DNA from 2 places in the Paenibacillus sp. 8b26 genome. Region 1 is predicted to be linked to the other one. Evidence: a T-box and tRNA genes for the amino acid it is inferred to sense, from the RefSeq annotation. Region 1 holds a T-box; the other holds one or more tRNA genes.

Region 1 (15,249 bases):
TTCAGGCGCGGGAAATGCTGGATGCTGAAGGCTTGGATTACGTACAAATTGTAGCCTCCAATGATTTGGATGAAAATACGATTTTCAACTTAAAGGCCCAAGGTGCGCGTATCGATGTATGGGGTGTGGGGACACAGCTCATTACAGCTTCGGATCAACCTTCTTTGGGCGGGGTGTACAAGCTGGTCGAACGGGAAGTAGAAGGCGAAATGCTGCCGACGATTAAAATTTCGGGTAACCCGGAAAAGGTTTCCACACCGGGCAAGAAGGATGTATATCGTATTATAGATAAGAAGAAAGGGAGAGCTGTCGCCGATTATATTTCTTTTCCGGACGAAGATCGTCCGCGCAATGGAAAGCGGCTGAAACTCTTTAACCCGCTGCATCCGTATATGAAGAAGTATGTGGAAAATTACGAGGCAGTTCCGATGCTGGAGCCTATTTTCGTAAATGGGCAGAAAGTGTATGAGCTTCCCGGGCTGGATGAAATTCGCGCATACCATACTTCCCAGCTGCAACTGTTCTGGCCGGAATATTTGCGGAAGCTGAACCCGGAAATTTACCGTGTAAATCTCAGTGAAAAGGTATGGGGGCTGAAACAAAAGCTGATCGACAGCTATATGCAGCCAGAAGTGGAAGAAAAGGAATAGTTTTAAGAGGCACCCTGCAAATGATGGGGTGCCTCTTTGTGTTTCAGAGCGTGAGAGGGAAATCTGTGTGTTATTTGTAAATCTCCCTCATGACATGCCGCAGCTCAGGTATAATAATGCGCTCCATCGCCAAACGGACGGCTCCACGCGAGCCTGGCATAGAAAATACGGCTGTCCGGCCCACGGTGCCAGCCACAGCACGACTCAATATCGCTGCTGAACCTATATCCTCAGCAAAGCTTAAATAACGGAAGATTTCCCCGAATCCGGGCAGTTCCTTATCCAGCAGAGAGGATACGGCTTCAAATGTGGTATCACGCGGGGAAATACCGGTGCCGCCTGTCAAAAGTACAGCCTCAATGTCATCGCGTTCAGCGGCTTCGGATACGAGCTGCCGGATGCCGTCAAAGTCATCTTTGACGATAACATATCGGGCTACCTGATAGCCGTTCGTTTCCAGCAAATCCATCAATAGGCGTCCTCCGGTATCTGTCTCTACGGTACGGGTGTCGGAGACGGTTACAACCATGCAGCTAACCTGCTGCGGGGCCTCCAGTCGATGCTCCTCTACAGAAGATATATTCATTGCAGTGCTCACTCCTCAATCTATGGTTAGACATACTCTTTTTTTACAATAGAGGAATGATCGCGGGTATGCAAGTCAATAGTGGACACGAGGAAGCGGTGTGATTTATTCCCTTGCACGGATGGATTGGAATATAGTACACTTCCTTACATAAGTCAGGATTTTTTGTTTGGTTATTGATGAAAGCGTGAACAACGGTTGATTAATCTCAATTGTCGGCGGGTAATAATACAGCAGGGTCACAACAGGGAGGTAATGTATTATGAAACATTCATACCAACAATGCGTGGATGCTTGCCTGGCATGTATGAACGCTTGCAACGTCAGTTATGTGGCGAGCTTGAAGGAATATGATTTGGCTATGCTGCGCGAGTGTATTCGAGTGAGCCGGGAATGTGCAGAAATATGCGGGTTTGCCGCTCAAATGCTGGAACGCGGAACGGAATTTGCCGAGCAAATTTGTGAGCTGTGTGCCAAAGCCTGTGAAGTATGTGCTGCTGAATGCGGTAAGCACGCCCATGAGCATTGCAAGCAATGTGCAGAAGCCTGCCGCCGTTGTGTTCAGGCATGCCGCCAAATGGTGGCTGTGTAATTACATATAATCGAGTCAGCGCCTGAACAGAAAATAAAACATTGCTTTCTACAGGATAGGTTTGTATAATGATGGGAATTAACGTCTTGGAACGGGAGAGTAGCAGGGGAGCCATATCATTACAGCGAGCCGGAAAAGGTGGAAGCCGGTATGAGGCCCAACGTGAAGCGCACCCGGGAGACGGTTGTTCCAACACGGAGTTCCGTTAGTAGTTCAGCCCGGCAGACACCGTTATTTGTCATTAGAGTGAAATCGGCGATTATGCATAGTTCATTGCACAATCCGATTTACGAAGAGTGGTACCGCGGGGATATTGAAGTTCTCGTCTCTTGAATAATTCAAGAGGCGGGAGCTTTTTTTGTTAGATTCTAATGAAAAAAGGAGAGAAAGCCATGCTGTTATCGATCGCTACTCAGGCTATTTCTGCCCATACGGGCTTGGAGGAAAAGGAGATTTCCTCTTTATTGGAGGTACCGCCACAGCCGGAATGGGGGGATGTAGCGTTTCCCTGTTTTTTGCTGGCTAAAAAGTTTAGGAAGGCTCCGCAGCAAATTGCGTTGGAACTGGCGGAGACCATATCCCGTAAGGAAGGACTGACTGCATCGGCACCAGGAGCCTATGTCAATATAACACTGGGGCGTTCCGTTCATATTCCACTGATGCTGGCTGAATTAAACAAACCCGAATTTTTCAAGCCAGTTCTTGGACACGGACAGCGGGTAGTGATTGATATGTCTTCACCCAATATTGCCAAACCGTTTGGTATCGGTCATCTTCGCTCTACTGTTATCGGCGCTGCACTGTACCGCATTCTCGGGGAAACGGGGTATGTTCCGGTTAGTGTGAATCATCTGGGGGATTGGGGAACACAGTTTGGTAAGCAAATTGCGGCTTATAAAAGATGGGGAAATGAGGAGCAGCTACAGCAGGATCCGATTGGGGAATCGCTGAAGCTGTACGTGCGTTTTCATGAGGAAGTCGAGCATGACCCGTCTTTGGAGGACGAAGGTCGAGAATGGTTCCGCCGTCTGGAGCATGGAGATACCGAGGCTCAGCGACTATGGGAGTTTTTTGTTGAAGTCAGCCTGCGTGAATTTGATCGCATGTATCAGCGTCTGAACATTACATTCGACCATGTGCTGGGAGAGAGCTTTTACAATGATAAAATGCAGGCGGTTGTTGCCCAATTAAGGACGAAAGGTTTGCTGGAGGAAAGTGAAGGTGCGCTTGTGGTGCGTTTGGAGGATAAAGGACTGCCGCCTTGTCTGATCTTGAAAAAGGATGGGACTACCATCTACCCGACACGTGATTTGGCTACGGCGATTTATCGTCATGAGGTTATGAAAGCTGATCGGTTGCTGTACGTGGTAGGTGGAGAGCAGCAGTTGCATTTCCGGCAGGTGTTTGAGGTGCTAAAGCGTGCAGGGGAGACGTGGGCGGAGCAGTGTGAGCACGTGCCGTTTGGTCTGATGCATTTTGCAGGTAAAAAAATGTCCACAAGACGCGGCAAAGTCGTGAAGCTGGAGGAGGTGCTGGATGAAGCGGTAGCCCGCGCTCTATCTATCATCACTCAGAAGAATCCCAATTTACAGGATCAACAGGAAATAGCCGAGGATGTCGGCATCGGGGCGATCATTTTTGGCGACTTAAAAAATAACCGCCTGAACGAAGTAGATTTCTCACTGGAAGACGCGTTAACCTTTGAAGGTGAGACAGGGCCTTATGTACAGTATACCCATGCTCGTATACGCAGTCTTTTGGAAAAAGCTCATGCTGGCACTGGTACGTTGGCTGGTTCTAGTATAGATGTTCCCGCGGGGGAACGTCATGCACCTGATTCAACGTATACATCAGATGAAATGCTGGGGGATGCAGGCTGGGCGCTGCTTAAGCAACTGGTTCGTTATCAGGGTCAACTGGTGCGTGCGGCTCGGCAACTGGAACCTTCGGTTATCGCGAGGTTTGCGCTGGATACGGCGCAGGCGTTCAACCGCTTTTACGCCAAGGAACGGATTGTCGATGGTGGGCCGTGGCGCATTCAGTTGGCTGAACAAACTGCTGATATTCTGGCACATACGCTGCAACTTCTTGGTCTGAAAGCACCCTATCGGATGTAGCCAAATGGCCTGAGGAAAAATGCCCGCAAAGTGAGTATCCTTAGAATGTAGCCTAGGACGTGAGCAGAAAAGAGTTAAACTGGTTACACTAACTGTAAGTATCGTAAGCTTTTTTACAATCAATTTTGGAGTATCTGAAACATTTGTTGATAGTATTGCGTCGATAAGTATAGAAACATAGTAAATCTGGAGGTGCATCTCATGAAAAAAAACAAAAGCGTGGCAGCAGCTTTGCTCGTGATCTGTTCGTTGGCAGTGGCTACGTCAGCTTCTGCCTTTAGTGATATAAAAGGAAGCGAGCAGGAGAAGATTGTAAGTTCGCTTCAGAACAAAGGGATTATTCAGGGCATTACCAAGGATAAGTTTGCGCCTGATCAATCACTTACGTATGCACAAGGGGTGCATTTGGTCGTTAATGCGATGGATCTTCAGGTTATGCCGGATTTCACGACGGGTTCCTTCGCAAATATTCCGTCTTCGGCATGGTATGCCAAGTCTTACCGGATTGCGGCTCAACACCAAATTCCTTTGTCACCGGATATTGATCCAAGCACGCAGATGACAAGAGAACAATTCGCGAATATACTGTACAAAGCGGTTAGTGCAACCGGAGAATATCCAACAGTCCGCATGTACATTAATGTGGCGGATGGTAAGAAGTTGGACCAAGATTCAAGCGAAGCGGTTCAGTTCCTGCTGTTGACCAAAATTGCAAAATTAGATGAAAAGAGCAACTTTAATCCGGAACGTAAGGTAACCCGAATGGAGGCAGCAGAGATGGTCTATAATGCATCCGAATTTGTGCGAAATCATAAACCGATTGAATCTACTCCAGAAAATCCGGCTGAGCCTTCAGATCAGGGCCAGCAAAATGGTATTAGTATGAGCGTAGAGAAGGTGAATGACCAACAGAATAAGGTAACATTAACCCGGTTCCAGGCACCCAATCCCGGTTACGGTATTGAAGTGGATCATATCGACTATGTAGATGACGCCAATGCAGTGATTTACTACAAGTTGACAAGTCCAAAGCCGGGGGAAATGAATATCCAGGTCATTACGGATACCCAAACCAGTACCCTGGTGGACAGCAAGTATAAAGTTACGATAAAGGCAGTAGAGGGAACCGTTTTTCCTCCTACAGGACCAGGCACCTCGGTAGCCCAATAATAGTTGTAGCCTACACACGAAGCATGTGTTTAGAAAAAAGTAAAACAGCAAGCCTCCATTGTATTTATCTGGAGACTTGCTGTTTTTTTATGCATCTTTGTGGGCTTTTTTTATGCGCTTCCTCCAGCCAAGCCAGGCCCGTTTTGACCTGTGCCCGGTTTTTGCAAGGAGCTGGTACCTGCTCGGGTATCGGCTTTTTCAGAAGTCGCAGCTCCTGCTGCAACAACAGTTTGCTCTGCAAGCAAAGCTTCCTGTTCCGACGATGCAGTAGAGGATGCATTTATATCTGTTCCCGCTGTTCCTGACTGGAGCTGATACATCTGGAAGTAACGACCGCCGTGAGCCATGAGTTCGTCATGGTTACCGCGTTCGACAATCTCACCCCGATGCAGCACCAGAATTTGGTCCGCACTGCGGATGGTCGACAGACGGTGAGCAATGATGAAGGTAGTACGCCCTTTCTTGAGCACCTCCAGCGCAGATTGGATAAGCGCCTCGGTTTCAGTGTCAATATTGGCAGTAGCTTCATCGAGAATCAGAATCGCCGGATCAAAGGCCAACGCGCGGGCGAAGGAAATGAGCTGACGCTGCCCGGCTGATAAAGTACTTCCTTTTTCGATCACTGGCTCGTCAAAGCCTTGTGGCAAGTGGGCCAGCAGTTTGTCAGCCCCAACATCACACAGTGCTTTGTTCACCTGTTCTCTGGTAATCCGGCTATCTCCCAGACTTACATTGGAGGCTACTGTACCTGTAAACAAATATGGATCTTGAAGAACGATTCCCATATGATGGCGTAGCCACTGCTTCGGAATGTCCTTGACAGAGGTTCCGTCAATGGTGATCGTTCCTTTTTGCGGATCATAAAACCGGAACAGCAGGTTAATAATCGAGCTTTTGCCTGATCCGGTATGTCCGACGAGAGCAACCGTTTGGCCGGGATGTGCAGTAAAGGAAATATGTTTAAGGACAGCATCCTTTTTGTAGGCAAAGGTTACGTCGTCGAACTCCACCAGACCTTTGTAACGCGGCATCGTGCCGTCTGTTACCTGTTCTCCGGTTTCATCCATCAGTTCAAATACCCGTCCCGAGGATACGATTGAAGCATCCAGCACTGCAAGCTGGTTGACCATACCAGTCATCGGTTGGAACAGTCGTCCCAGTACATCGACGAAGGCGTATAGTACGCCTAGTGATACAGCACTGCCAGTCGTGCCAAGCGCCTCGGCTCCGAAATACCACAACACGACGGCAAAGGCAAGATTTCTCAGCACATTAACCAGATTGTGTGAAGTGAAGGCGTTCAAATTCAGCATTTTATTCTGATGCTTCATATAATCATCGTTCAGTTCTTCAAACTCATGTTGCGTTTGTTTCTGGTGCCGGAACACGCGAATAATGGACATCCCTTGAATAGATTCGTTGATAATTGCATTAATCTCACTGAGTCGGGACCGAATAATCGTATTAAAGCGGGTGGCGACTTTGCGGTACAGTACAATCCACAAGATCAGTAGCGGTACAATGAACAGAGAGATCAGACCCAGTCTGAAGTCCAGCAAAAAGAGTGCGACATATACCCCGGCCATCGTCACAATACCTGAAGTGAAGTTCGACAGTACGGCCACGAATAAATCTTTTACCGCTTCTGTGTCATTCGTAATACGGGATACGACCTTACCTGCGGGCAGATTGTCAAAAAAGTAAACTGGCAGCCGTTGAATGTGTGCGTAGAGGTCAAGCCGAAGCTTTTGAATAACCTTGTTGGCCGAGGATTGCAGCCAGTAGGTTTTGCCAAATTCAGCAAAGATCGAAATGACCAGAAAAAAGCAATACCAGCCAATCAGTTGAAAGATACCGGGCATTTCCGGCTTGTAAAAGCTATACAGCTCATCGGCTGTCAAAGCCTTGGCATCATAGCGAAAGGTGTCGGAGCCGCGTGTCACCGTCAGCGTGCCGTTCGCAAAGGAGCGGTTACCGTCAGCCACCTGTATCGAGCCATCAATAAATACGAAGGATTTTCCAACTTGTAAAATCCTTGCTTCACGCCCTTTGGGCTCCCCGGCCTCAAAGCGGTCTTCACGCTTAAAATGGGTTCCGGCATAACTTACGGTACCGTCCACACTAGTTGTCTCGTAAAATGGTTTTTCAATAGCGAGCATATGGTCGTCGATCATCGTTTTGGCGATGAAGGGTCCGGCCAGCTCAGCGCCTACCCCGATAGCCAACGCGATGAGTGCGGCGATAAAGCCCACTTTGCTCGTCAGGGCATACTGGAATAGCCTTTTACCGATATTGGGTTTCATTAGGATACCTCCCCTGAGGTCAGAACAGATTCCACTTGCTGCCGTTCATACTGTTGACGGTACCATCCGTCCGTCTGAAGCAGCTCGTTGTGGGTTCCTTCCTCAATAATGCGTCCTTGCTCCAGCACGACGATCCGGTCTGCATGTTCTACAGCCGAGAGACGGTGGGTGGAGATCAGAGTTGTTTTACCCGAGCGTTTACGCCGGATATTATCAATAATACGTGCTTCTGTTCGAGCATCGACCGCGGACAGTGCATCGTCTAGCACCAGAATATCCGGATCGCCGATAAAGGCGCGTGCCAGCGAAACACGTTGCTTCTGGCCGCCGGACAGGGCAATTCCTTTTTCTCCCACGAGTGTATCCAGTCCATCGGACAAGGTGCCTAAATCCTGATCAAAGGCTGCGGTACGGATCGCTTCCATGATGTCGTCATCATCTGCACGCGGTTTACCGAACTGAATGTTCTCGCGCACTGATTTGGAGAACAGAATTTGCTCCTGTGGCACGTAGCCGATCCAGCTGTGCAGTTGTTCAACAGCAATGTCCTCCAGCCGAGTGCCAGAGATTAAAATGTCACCGCTACCCGTCGGGTATTCATGCAGTAGCTGTTTGAGCAGGGTGGATTTCCCGCTGCCTGTTCGGCCGACGACACCTAGCGTTTCTCCACGTTTCAGCTCTAAATTCACATGTAACAGATTGTCAACAGATGAGGTTGGATAGCGGAAGGTAACATCTTTCATCGTAATGGACTCGGGGTGGTTAACCGTTACAGGCTGAGCTGCATCTTGTACGTCCGGCTCCACATGGAGAGTTTCGTTCACCCGATCGAGGGAAGCGCTACCGCGCTGCATAATGTTGATCAGCTCGCCAATGGCAAACATCGGCCAAATCATCATCCCCAGATACATGTTAAAGGATACCAGTTCACCCAGCGTGATATCGTTATGAAATACCAGATAAATACCATAGCCAAGTCCGATCACATAGCTAAGTCCTACGCATAAGCGGATCGTCGGTTCGAAGAGAGCATCCATTCGGGCGACCGCCAGATTTTTGCGAAATACGTCATCGGTAATATCGGCGAACCGTTTTTCATCCATTCGTTCCTGTACATAGGCGCGAATGACCCGGATACCTGCCACGGATTCCAGCACTTGGTCGTTCATATCGCCAAATGCATCCTGTGCCAGCGTGTAACGCTCGTGAACGGCTTTACCGTAAATGCTCATTGCCAGCGCGATAAAAGGAAGGGGCAGAACCGCCGCCAGCGTCAGCTTCCAGCTAATCAGGGTGCCCATGGCGACCAGCACGACGCTCAGGTAAACTGTAGAGTCAGTTAGCGTCAGCATGCCAAAGCCCGCAGTACTAGCGACGGAGCGAAGGTCGTTCGTAGCACGAGCCATCAGGTCACCAGTACGATTGCGTTCAAAAAATGGAGGTGTCATCCGCAGCAGATGGTTCATAAAGCGTGTGCGCAACAGGCGCTCCACCAGATTGGCACCACCAAACAGCTTGTGCATCCATATGTACGTAATGTAGTAGATGACGGCAAGAATGCCTAAAATATAAAAAATATAATGCCAGAGCGAGGACCATGAAATTGAACCGCGTACGATCTCATCAATAGCGCTACCTAGCAGCCTAGGCGGAGCAAGCTCCAGCACGCCAACGGCGATCAGCAAAAACAGCCCAATCGAGTACCGGCTTCGTTCTCTTTTAAAAAACCAGCTTAAATTTTTGAGTACCGAAAACAAGAGGAATCCCATCCTTTCATGAAAAGCTCATGCGAGAGTTGTTGTGCCATTTTGAATAAACAATAAGGCTTGCTACTACTAGCTTCAATCCGGTAACAGGCGCAAAAAAGGCATACCGTCCGCAGACGATATGCCTTAAATCTCAATATCATATGGCGCGCAGATGTTTTCAGCACACTCACCACTGAAAAACTGCTCAAACGCAGGCAGCCACTCGTATTAAACCATACAACGTGAATGGCTCAATTCCGAAGGATGCGTCAGGGGAGATGCTCCGGTATGTAGTTGTTGTGTTTGTAGAGTTGGGTAAAAGGCGAGATGAATGTTTAGCACCGGTAACACTCCTTTCTTCTTCGAATTGGATTCATTCTGAACATGAGTAATCGTTCAATTTGGTAATTAATTTCAAAATGGATCTCGTATGGTTGAATCTTAACACCGTCTTTTGCGAATTGTCAAACCTTTTTCAAAAAAATGTATATCAATCGCTGGAGATTTTCATTTGAGCAAGGGGCTGTTGGTGGTCATTCTAAACAATGCTATGATATAGTTAACAGGACAGAATTGTACAAGGAGATGAGCATAACGCATGAGCATACAGGTAACTGAACCAGCGGCACAGTGGTACATCAAGGAGCTTGGTCTGAACCGTGGAGATACCATCCGTTTTTTTGCCCGCTATAGTTCTGGTGGTGGATTACATCCGGGCTTCTCTCTGGGAATTGCCGTGGAACCTCCGCAGCACCCTGTACTACAACATGAAGCGGCTGGCATCACGTTTTATATGGAGGACCAGGATTATTGGTATTTGAAGGGTCATCATCTGGAAGTAAAGTATCTGGAGGAACATGACGACATTATTTACACGTATGCCGAGGAAGAGCAGTCTTAATGCTCTAACGTTAGAAATAGCGAGCAGGTGAACCGTTTGGGTCATGAAAAAACGGCGGAATATCGCATGACAGGGGATTAAACCTGTGTGTGATACTCCGCCGTTTTGTTGTCCTTGGGGCGCGTGTGCTGTATGTTAAGGGTTGTTAAGCATCGGACCATCCACCGCAAAATCAAAATCGTCAATGTCGTACACATGTACAGGTACGGAAGCTTCAATAATGCGATGAATCCAGTCCAGTTGATCTGTCAAAATGGGTAATTCTTCACGCTGGGCTGTTAGCACCAGTTCGGTCTCGATTGGATCAAAATATTCTCCGTAATGCGCAGTATCGACGGCATTAATGACGATCAGTGTGGTGTTAGCGTCGAACAGGATCGGCAAGCTTTTGGCCCAGGGCATCTGAAGCGCGCGCCGGATTTTTTTCTGATTCAAAGGTTCCTCAAAATAGCTGATCAGTTCGCTTACCTTTCGCTTCACATGCTGATCGTCCGCAGGATTATCCATGAGCGGTTCCGTGCTATCCTGAAATTCGTATAGCTCCAGCAACGATGTGTAAGGCACTATATATTCCACAGGGGCGGGAGTTGTAAGTAGTTGGCCATATATGGCAACCATTACAGCTTCCGTTACAAATTGTCGGGACATCGGTCAAGCCTCCTGCATTTACCAAATTATGCGATAAGAGTATAACACAAAGCGGGACTAAATTCAGCCCTTCATGCAGATTGCTCGGGTTCATTCGTTTTTTACGTTGACTGCCCTTTTCAATTTGTCTGCCGCTGGTCAAATACGTTTTTTTATGGATGGCATCTGCCAGTGGCCAGACAAAGGATACGCGGGGAAGCCTAAGTTCGTCCAATTAACAGCGACAGCAGCCCAGCGGCGATGAGCGGTCCTACAGGAACGCCTTTGAAGAAGGCGACACCAATCACGGTTCCAATAAGCAAACCCGTCACAATGATGGGCTGTCCGGACATCAGGGTTACTCCGCGGCCGCCAAGGTAGGCTACCAGGATGCCAATAGCAATAGCGAGCAGCGACTTCCAGTGAAGGAAGGACTCCATCACCTGGCTAATGCTGATTTTACCGCTGGCCAGTGGGGTCATCACACCAATGGTTAGAATGATGATCCCGATCGTCAATCCATACTTTTCAAGCCAGGGGAAAGCAGTATGAAAATGGGTTACCCGAAGTAGCAGTAGTACGACCATGGCAATCGTGACGGTGGAGTTGCCGCTGACAATTCCAAGACCAGCCAGTACCAGCAGGATGAGTGAACTGTAATCCATATATGTGTTCTCCTTAGTTCATTTAGCTTTGAATATGCTCAGCGATTTGGCGACCGTGCCAGCGGCCTGTTTCAATGAACACCTCATTGGCATTGCTGCCAGAAGCGATGACACCCGCCACATATATACCCGGTATATTGGTCTCCATCGTGGAAGGGTCATATTCCGGTTTGTCCAGACCCTCGGCCATGTGGACCCCTACAGACTCCAATAGCTTCCGTTCCGGGTGAAATCCGGTCAGTGCCAGTACAAAATCATTTTCGAGCCGGAAAGCTGCTGCCTCCAACGGGGTGACCACTACATAATCCGGATGAACTTCAGTGATGCGCGCGCCCAGATGGAGCGTAATTTTTCCTTTTTGCACCATGCTGTCGAACAGTGGGCGAACCCACGGCTTAATGTATTCAGACAGTTCGGTTCGGCGATACACCATGTCAATGGTAGCCCCGACACGTACGAGTTCCATCGCTGCATCCACCGCAGAATTGCTGCCGCCGATGATTGCGACCCGCGTGCCTGTATAGGGATGGGCTTCACTGAAATAATGAGTAACTTTATCTAATTGTTCCCCGGGAATGCCCAAATAGTTCGGATGATCAAAATATCCTGTAGCCACGACGACATAGCGTGACGAATACGTTTTGGCTATTCCCTGCTTGCTCACCGTATGTACAGTAAATGTAGTATCATCCTGTCGTGTGATCGTTTTTGCTTCCTCATAATGACGGATGTTCAGGTTATAATGTGCAGCTACCTTGCGGTAATACGCCAGTGCTTCATGACGGTAAGGCTTGTCATTAGGCGTACTGAACGGAACATCGCCAATTTCCAGCAGTTCAGCCGTGCTGAAAAACTGCATGTTAGTCGGGTACAGAAAAATAGAGTGAACAATGTTGCTTTTTTCGATAATGACGGTTTGCAAGCCTCTGCGGCTGCATTCGATTGCAGCGGACAGCCCGCAAGGCCCGCCTCCGATAATGACTACGTCGTGCATCTCGATGAACCTCCCGTTATATTGGTCTGTTGCGCCTGTTTTGCAGTAGTATGGTAGACGTTTCAAAGCGCTAATTCATAAAAATTTGAAAAGGTGAAACAATTGAATATATGCAATCTCTGCACAAAAGTCAAGTAATATCATCCTACCGCAATGCGTACACAATATCCAGCCGTTTTCAGAAAGAAGTAAAAGAATGATACGATTGACAGCTATTTTTAACAATCATATAATTAGATATATATCTATTATTGTGTGTAGAATTTAATTTTTCACGCAAAGTATATGGAGAGTAGTTAGTGATGAAAAGAGGCGTTAACGATGCAACTGGATAAAATGGTCAACTATCATAAAGCGCTTGCTGATCCTACGCGTATGCGTATATTGCTGCTCTTGTCACGTGGAGAGATGCATGGTCAGGCGTTGGCGGAAAAACTGAATTTATCCCAACCGACTGTCACGCATCATGCTTCCAAGCTTCGTGAAGCGGGGTTAATCAAGGAGCGGCGTGATAAGAATACGGTATATTTCACACTAAATCCTGAACTGATCAGGCAGCATGCCGAGGCGACAGTGCGGTTTATTTTTGAAAAAGGAGAGGGGGAGGAAGAAATGTCAGAGGTTAATGAAACGCTGGAAGCGACAGTCTTGCGTAATTTTTTTTCCAAGGACGGCAAGCTGCGTCAAATTCCCTCGCAATACAAGAAAAAGCTGATCGTGCTTCAAATGCTGGCAGAAAAGCTGGAGCCGGGCCGCGTGTATCCTGAACGTGAGCTAAACGAGTGGATTAAGCAGTATCATGAGGATTTTGCGACAATTCGGCGTGAGCTGATTATGCATCAATTTATGTACAGGGAACGTGAAATGTATGAATTGAATCCACGTGAGATGTGGACGCGTTGGGATCAAGTGCGCTAAAAGAAACTTGAAAAGATTTTAAAAAAGGTTTGCGGCAGACTTGACAGACGAATTGTGGACTTGTATGATTAAGGAAATTTTAGGAGGAGGCGATGTTATATGCGTACGAACATGAATGGATTGGTTCAGCAGCAGTATGACGTTGTCTCCCGCACGGATGATGCATAGTTGAAGACTATATGAAATAAGTATAGTTTTTACATGGCATTCGGTTGAGCAGTAGAACCGATGAAATCCGCAGGGAGTGATTCCCTGCGGATTTTTTTATGATTAGGGCCTTGGGATAGCCTCGGCCTGAATCATACACCCTCCGCAGGGGTTTCCCTACGGATTTTTTGCGTTGTTTGCTCGCGGGAGAGAACATTTACAAGCACCGAATAGCACGAAAATAAAAAAACATCAACTTTAAACATTAGCAATAAACGATGATTCACAGGAGGAAAACAATGAGTATACATGAATACGGCTGGTCTGATTACTGGAACGGCTTTTGGGATCAATGGAAACAAAGCTTTGAAGAACGAGCAGAAAATACACAGGTACGCCCTGCCCGTCTGATTGCCGATTATGGTCAAAAAGTAAAGCTTATGACTATGGATGGAGAACGCTGGGGAGTTGCTTCCGGCAAGCTGAGACATGCTATCGTCGATCCGGCAGAAATGCCGGCTGTGGGGGATTGGGTGGCTGTCATCGTGCCAGATGGAGTCTCTGATGCAGTCATTCATGCCGTGCTGCCACGTAAAAGTCGGATATCCCGGCAGGCTGCGGGCTTTGAGACGAAGGAGCAATTGATTGCGACAAATGTAGATACCCTCTTTCTCGTCAATGCGCTGAATCATGATTTTAATGTGCGCAGGCTGGAGCGGTATTTAATTATGGCGTGGAACAGCGGGGTCGATCCGGTCGTTGTGTTGAGCAAAAGCGATCTTTGTCCCGATGTGGAAGAGCGGGTGGCCGAAGCGGAGGGAGTGGCCCCCGGTGTGCCAGTCATCGTTATTTCTGTCTTGCAGAACGAAGGGAGAGAGCAACTGGAGGCGTTTCTTCAACCCGGCCGCACAGTTGCCTTGACAGGCTCATCCGGCAGCGGCAAATCAACGATTGTGAACTGGCTATCCGGGGCCGAAGTTCAGCTTACACAGGATGTGAGGGAAGAGGACAGTCGAGGGCGTCATACGACCACCCACCGACAGTTGTTCCCCATATTGAAGCAAGCCGTTCTGCTGGATACGCCGGGAATGCGTGAACTGAATCTGTGGGATGATTCCACCGGGGTTGCCAATACCTTCGCGGATATTACTGAAATGGCACAAAATTGCCGTTTTGCAGACTGCAAGCATCAGGGAGAAGCGGGATGTGCGGTAGAGGAAGCTGTGCAGCGTGGTGAGCTATCTGAATCCAGAGTGAACAACTATCGCAAAATGCAGCGGGAGCTGGAGTATCAGGCACGTAAAGAAGCAGATCGGCGGAAAAAGGATCAACGTTCAAGCACAAATCAGGGCCGAGGCGGTAATCGAAGTGGCTGGAGACGTGATGTGGAGTGGTGAGATGAAGAAAGGTTATTTGTAAAAATCACAAGAGAATCTGCGGTGTGGTCGGCATATCCTGTAGAGGGGTGAGTATATGCCGAATTATAGTATTGTAGTGAGTTTGTCGGATCGTCGTCTGTATTTAAAAGATGGCGATCAGACTGTACTTAGTTATCCGGTCGGTATCGGTAAAATCGCTACACAGACACCGCACGGACAATTTACCATCATTAATAAACAGCCTAATCCCGGCGGCCCCTTCGGAGCGTTCTGGATGGGGCTGTCCAAGCCGCATTATGGCATCCACGGCACCAATGCGCCTTGGTCCATTGGCAAGCTGGTGTCGCATGGTTGCATACGTATGCAGAACAAGGATGTGCTGGAGCTTCAGGAAAAGGTTAGCATCGGCACGCCGGTCACCATACAGCCTTAGTGACCGACAAGTTACACTA
Region 2 (4,233 bases), 2.8 Mb from region 1:
CAGAGCTGACGTTGCCTGTTCCAGGCTTCGATAAGCGATGCCCTTGAGCGAGTATCTGGATGAGAGTACCTCACCCTGCTCCGTAATCTTGATGCCGCCTCCGATCGTATGAGGAGGTTGGGCCAAAATGCTGCGATTAAGCGGCATTCCTCCGCGTCCCAGTGCTCCCCCGCGTCCGTGGAAAAACTTCACTTTTACGCCGAACTCATTAACCACTTCCGTAATGCTGTTCATCGCAACCCGAAGCTCCCAGTTCGCCGTCACCACACCGCCGTCCTTGTTACTATCTGAATATCCCAGCATGATCTCCTGAAGCTGATCCATTGCTGCTACGGATTGGCGATATACAGGTAAGTTCAGCAGCCTCTTCATAATACTAGGGGCAGCATGCAGATCATCTATCGTTTCAAACAGAGGAACGGATTGCAATGTACATACGACTGTGCCATCTTTCTCGATACGGAACAGACCCACTTCTTTAGACAGCACCATAACTTCCAGCAAGTCGCTTGCTCCCTGAGTCATACTGATCAAGTAGCTTGTAATGGATTGCTTGCCGAATTCCTCCTGAGCCAGATAAATCGTACGATATACATCAAGACATTCCTGCGTGCTGTCGCTATATTTCAAATACGGCGACGTAATCGGACGAGGCTCGTTCAGCAGCTTTTCCAGCAGGTCTATTTTTTCTTCCTCAGGGAGCTTGCCATAATCCGCAACAATATTCATTTTAGAGAGGATTTCAGTCATTGCATTTTCATGCTCCTGACTATGCTGACGTACATCCAGCGTAGCCGTATGGAAGCCGAACAGCTCTACCTGACGAATCATCTTTTGAATATAAGTATCTGCCACATAATCCGCAAAATGATGACGCAGGCTGTCGTCAATAACGTTCAGATCCGCAATAAGCTCTTCAGCAGAGCTATAACGTTCCTTCGTGCCCTGCTTGCTTTCATCCAGGATATTATTCACCTTGGCTATCATGTAGGCCAGCTTGATGCGGTAAGGCTCTTTTTCGTTATGCCACACTTCCATCTTTTTAAGCGTAATATGGGTTCGGTCTTCCTCAATAGAAGCCAGCAAATCATCAGAGACACGTATAATGCTAGTGCTAAAGCTCAGATAACCCATAAATTCCTTCAGCGTGTGCTGATATTCTCTCAAAGCCAGCTTACGCTGCATACGTAACGTTTCCCAAGTAACATGAGCCGTAACAGACGGGTTGCCATCCCGGTCCCCCCCGATCCAGGAGCCAAATCTCAAATAGGTCGGAATATGCCATCTCTGCTCAGGATAATATTTGCCTAAACATCGTTCCAATTCTTGGTATACGTCAGGCAACACATGAAACAAAGTCTCATGAAAATAATACATCCCGTTTCTCACTTCGTCTAACACAGTCGGTTTGCGATCACGAAGTTCGTCTGTCTGCCATAGTGTAATCACTTCATTCAGCAGATTTTCCCGCACCTGTTCCCGCTCCCGCAAGGTAAGCATAGGATTATCCAACAGCATGACGTCCTCGGAAATGCGCTTGTGAATGTCCAATATCACCCGTCGCGTGGCTTCTGTAGGATGTGCGGTCATAACCAGCTCCAGTGAAAGCTCCTCCAACAGACTGCTAACGTCATCAGCCGAAAATCCACCCTGTTTAAGCTCCTGAACAGAACTTTCAATTGAACCACGTTGAACATCTTCACCAGCAGAATGCTCATAGTCCCGTTTGCGGCGGATACGATGATTTTGCTCGGCAATATTCACTAACTGAAAATAAATCGCAAACGCGCGAATAACCTGGTGACGAATGTCCGTATCCAGTCCGCTAACGATTTGTTTGAAATTCTCATACAACTCCGGCTGATACCCGGCACGTAACGATTTACTTGTCTCACGTATCTTTTCCACGATATCCAAAAGTTCGTTGCCACCCTGATGAACCAAAACCTCACCAAGAATATTCCCCAGAAAACGAACGTCCCGCCGTAGCAGATTGTTGGATTGGTTTTTGTTAGCGGTTAACGTAAGCTCAGTCATGCTTTTCCCCCCATCTGATCTGTTCACACCCAATACAGCCTTGTTGCAAAGGTACGTATACACACGAAATTTGACACTTTCTTAACATCATACAATAAAAACGCGTGAAAAGCTGCAAAATTTACAGTAAAAAGTCACGCTTTTTAAATACTTTTTTTGAGAATATATTGGTTTTTTATGCATAAAAATGAAATTTAATAAACCAAATCACTTTTATCGTCTAGATAAACATGAAACTTTATGCACAGGTATTATAAACAGCATGATTTTCAAAACAAAAAATCATGCATCATTATGTGCATATGTTTATGATTTGTTGACAAAGTAACCCCAATAAGCTTCTATCCACAAAGATATACACAAAACAGCCATAATTTCAATATTTCAGAGCAGTTTTTTTCATCCATACTCAGCTATACCCACATAAATAGAATACATTGTGTACAACTACGTACAGCAGCCTTAGAGTTATCCCCATGCAACCGTATCGTTAACGGTCATAGGATTCCTATATTGAAGGGATTTGATCACGAAATTAGCCTTACTACAGGAGAAAGGGATACATTAGAGGGGGAATTCGGGATCTGGGTGTTAAAGTACCTGGAGCCTATGTACAATATGCACAAGTCATCCCCAACTGTGCATGACAGGAGATTTTCGCAGTAACCTATACACAGAGAACGTTTATAATGTGGACAAAATAAAAAGAAGCCTCTCGGCTTCTAGGTAATCAGTAAGCGGGTGATGGGAATCGAACCCACGCTATCAGCTTGGAAGGCTGAAGTTCTACCATTGAACTACACCCGCAAATTAGTATCGGGATGACACGATTTGAACATGCGACCCCCTGGTCCCAAACCAGGTGCTCTACCAAGCTGAGCTACATCCCGACATATAATTTTAAAAAATGGCGCGCCCTGAGAGATTCGAACTCCCGGCCTTTTGATTCGTAGTCAAACGCTCTATCCAGCTGAGCTAAGGGCGCAAATATGGAGCGGACGACGGGAATCGAACCCGCGACCCTCGCCTTGGCAAGGCGATGCTCTACCGCTGAGCCACGTCCGCAAAAACAAGATGCGCGTGGAGGGACTTGAACCCCCACGTCAAAGACGCTAGATCCTAAGTCTAGTGCGTCTGCCAATTCCGCCACACGCGCATGTAATAAAATGGTGAGCCATGAAGGACTCGAACCTTCGACACCCTGATTAAAAGTCAGGTGCTCTACCAACTGAGCTAATGGCTCTTAATGGCTGGGGATATAGGATTTGAACCTATGCATGACGGAGTCAAAGTCCGTTGCCTTACCGCTTGGCTAATCCCCAATATGCATATGATTCACAATTCCCCAACATTTCAACCAGGTAAGAGGATGAAATATGGTGGAGGCTGAGGGGCTCGAACCCCCGACCCTCTGCTTGTAAGGCAGATGCTCTCCCAGCTGAGCTAAGCCTCCATACTATCCTATGACCCGTAGGGGAATCGAACCCCTGTTACCTCCGTGAAAGGGAGGTGTCTTAACCGCTTGACCAACGGGCCCTAACACAAGCTCTCAACCGGGTTCGAACCGGTGACCTCATCCTTACCATGGATGCACTCTACCTGCTGAGCTATGAGAGCAAAGGCTCCCCGAACAGGACTCGAACCTGTGACAACTCGATTAACAGTCGAGTGCTCTACCAACTGAGCTATCAGGGAATAGTAATCATAAGGATTTGCTTGGCGACGTCCTACTCTCCCAGGACCCTGCGGTCCAAGTACCATCGGCGCTGGAGGGCTTAACGGTCGTGTTCGGGATGGGTACGTGTGGAACCCCTCCGCTATCGCCACCAAACATGAATTTGTAAAACAAATTCTACCGTATGGGTATTCGGTTCATCACTAATCGTGTGAATGAATAGCCATGCGCTTTTCTTCAAGGTGTTACACCCTGAAAACTGGATCCGAAACTCCATTGCGTCCTATCCTTAGGATAAGCCCTCGACCGATTAGTATTGGTCAGCTCCATGCATTACTGCACTTCCACCCCCAACCTATCTACCTCGTCGTCTTCAAGGGGTCTTACTAATTGGGAAATCTCATCTTGAGGGGGGCTTCACGCTTAGATGCTTTCAGCGCTTATCCCTTCCGTACATAGCTACCCAGCGGTGCTCCTGGCGGAACAACTGGTACACCAGCGGTACGTCCATCCCGGTCCTC

What was found. A T-box is a leader RNA that pairs with one kind of tRNA and senses whether it is charged. The one in region 1 lies ahead of argS (arginine--tRNA ligase), so its partner is inferred to be a tRNA-Arg.
Region 2: it has a tRNA-Arg gene. The T-box ahead of argS (arginine--tRNA ligase) is inferred to sense a tRNA for this amino acid. The anticodon was not compared.

What each region holds. Positions count from the first base shown of each region.
Region 1 covers NZ_CP192445.1:758,676-773,924, reverse strand. The annotation lists gene ACQ4MX_RS03180 (nicotinate phosphoribosyltransferase) at 1-650, shown strand, start outside; gene ACQ4MX_RS03175 (MogA/MoaB family molybdenum cofactor biosynthesis protein) at 721-1,236, opposite strand; gene ACQ4MX_RS03170 (four-helix bundle copper-binding protein) at 1,499-1,828, shown strand; T-box leader at 1,907-2,161, shown strand; gene argS (arginine--tRNA ligase) at 2,221-3,945, shown strand; gene ACQ4MX_RS03160 (S-layer homology domain-containing protein) at 4,147-5,115, shown strand; gene ACQ4MX_RS03155 (ABC transporter ATP-binding protein) at 5,226-7,418, opposite strand; gene ACQ4MX_RS03150 (ABC transporter ATP-binding protein) at 7,418-9,175, opposite strand; gene ACQ4MX_RS03145 (HesB/YadR/YfhF family protein) at 9,765-10,067, shown strand; gene ACQ4MX_RS03140 (hypothetical protein) at 10,203-10,715, opposite strand; gene ACQ4MX_RS03135 (DUF441 domain-containing protein) at 10,916-11,359, opposite strand; gene ACQ4MX_RS03130 (YpdA family putative bacillithiol disulfide reductase) at 11,382-12,353, opposite strand; gene ACQ4MX_RS03125 (metalloregulator ArsR/SmtB family transcription factor) at 12,675-13,271, shown strand; gene rsgA (ribosome small subunit-dependent GTPase A) at 13,718-14,815, shown strand; gene ACQ4MX_RS03115 (L,D-transpeptidase) at 14,892-15,230, shown strand.
Region 2 covers NZ_CP192445.1:4,082,446-4,086,678, reverse strand. The annotation lists gene ppc (phosphoenolpyruvate carboxylase) at 1-2,037, opposite strand, end outside; tRNA gene ACQ4MX_RS18885 (tRNA-Gly) at 2,774-2,844, opposite strand; tRNA gene ACQ4MX_RS18880 (tRNA-Pro) at 2,854-2,927, opposite strand; tRNA gene ACQ4MX_RS18875 (tRNA-Arg) at 2,946-3,022, opposite strand; tRNA gene ACQ4MX_RS18870 (tRNA-Gly) at 3,028-3,102, opposite strand; tRNA gene ACQ4MX_RS18865 (tRNA-Leu) at 3,113-3,193, opposite strand; tRNA gene ACQ4MX_RS18860 (tRNA-Lys) at 3,205-3,280, opposite strand; tRNA gene ACQ4MX_RS18855 (tRNA-Gln) at 3,285-3,359, opposite strand; tRNA gene ACQ4MX_RS18850 (tRNA-Val) at 3,415-3,490, opposite strand; tRNA gene ACQ4MX_RS18845 (tRNA-Glu) at 3,502-3,573, opposite strand; tRNA gene ACQ4MX_RS18840 (tRNA-Thr) at 3,582-3,654, opposite strand; tRNA gene ACQ4MX_RS18835 (tRNA-Asn) at 3,660-3,732, opposite strand; rRNA gene rrf (5S ribosomal RNA) at 3,752-3,868, opposite strand; rRNA gene ACQ4MX_RS18825 (23S ribosomal RNA) at 4,003-4,233, opposite strand, start outside.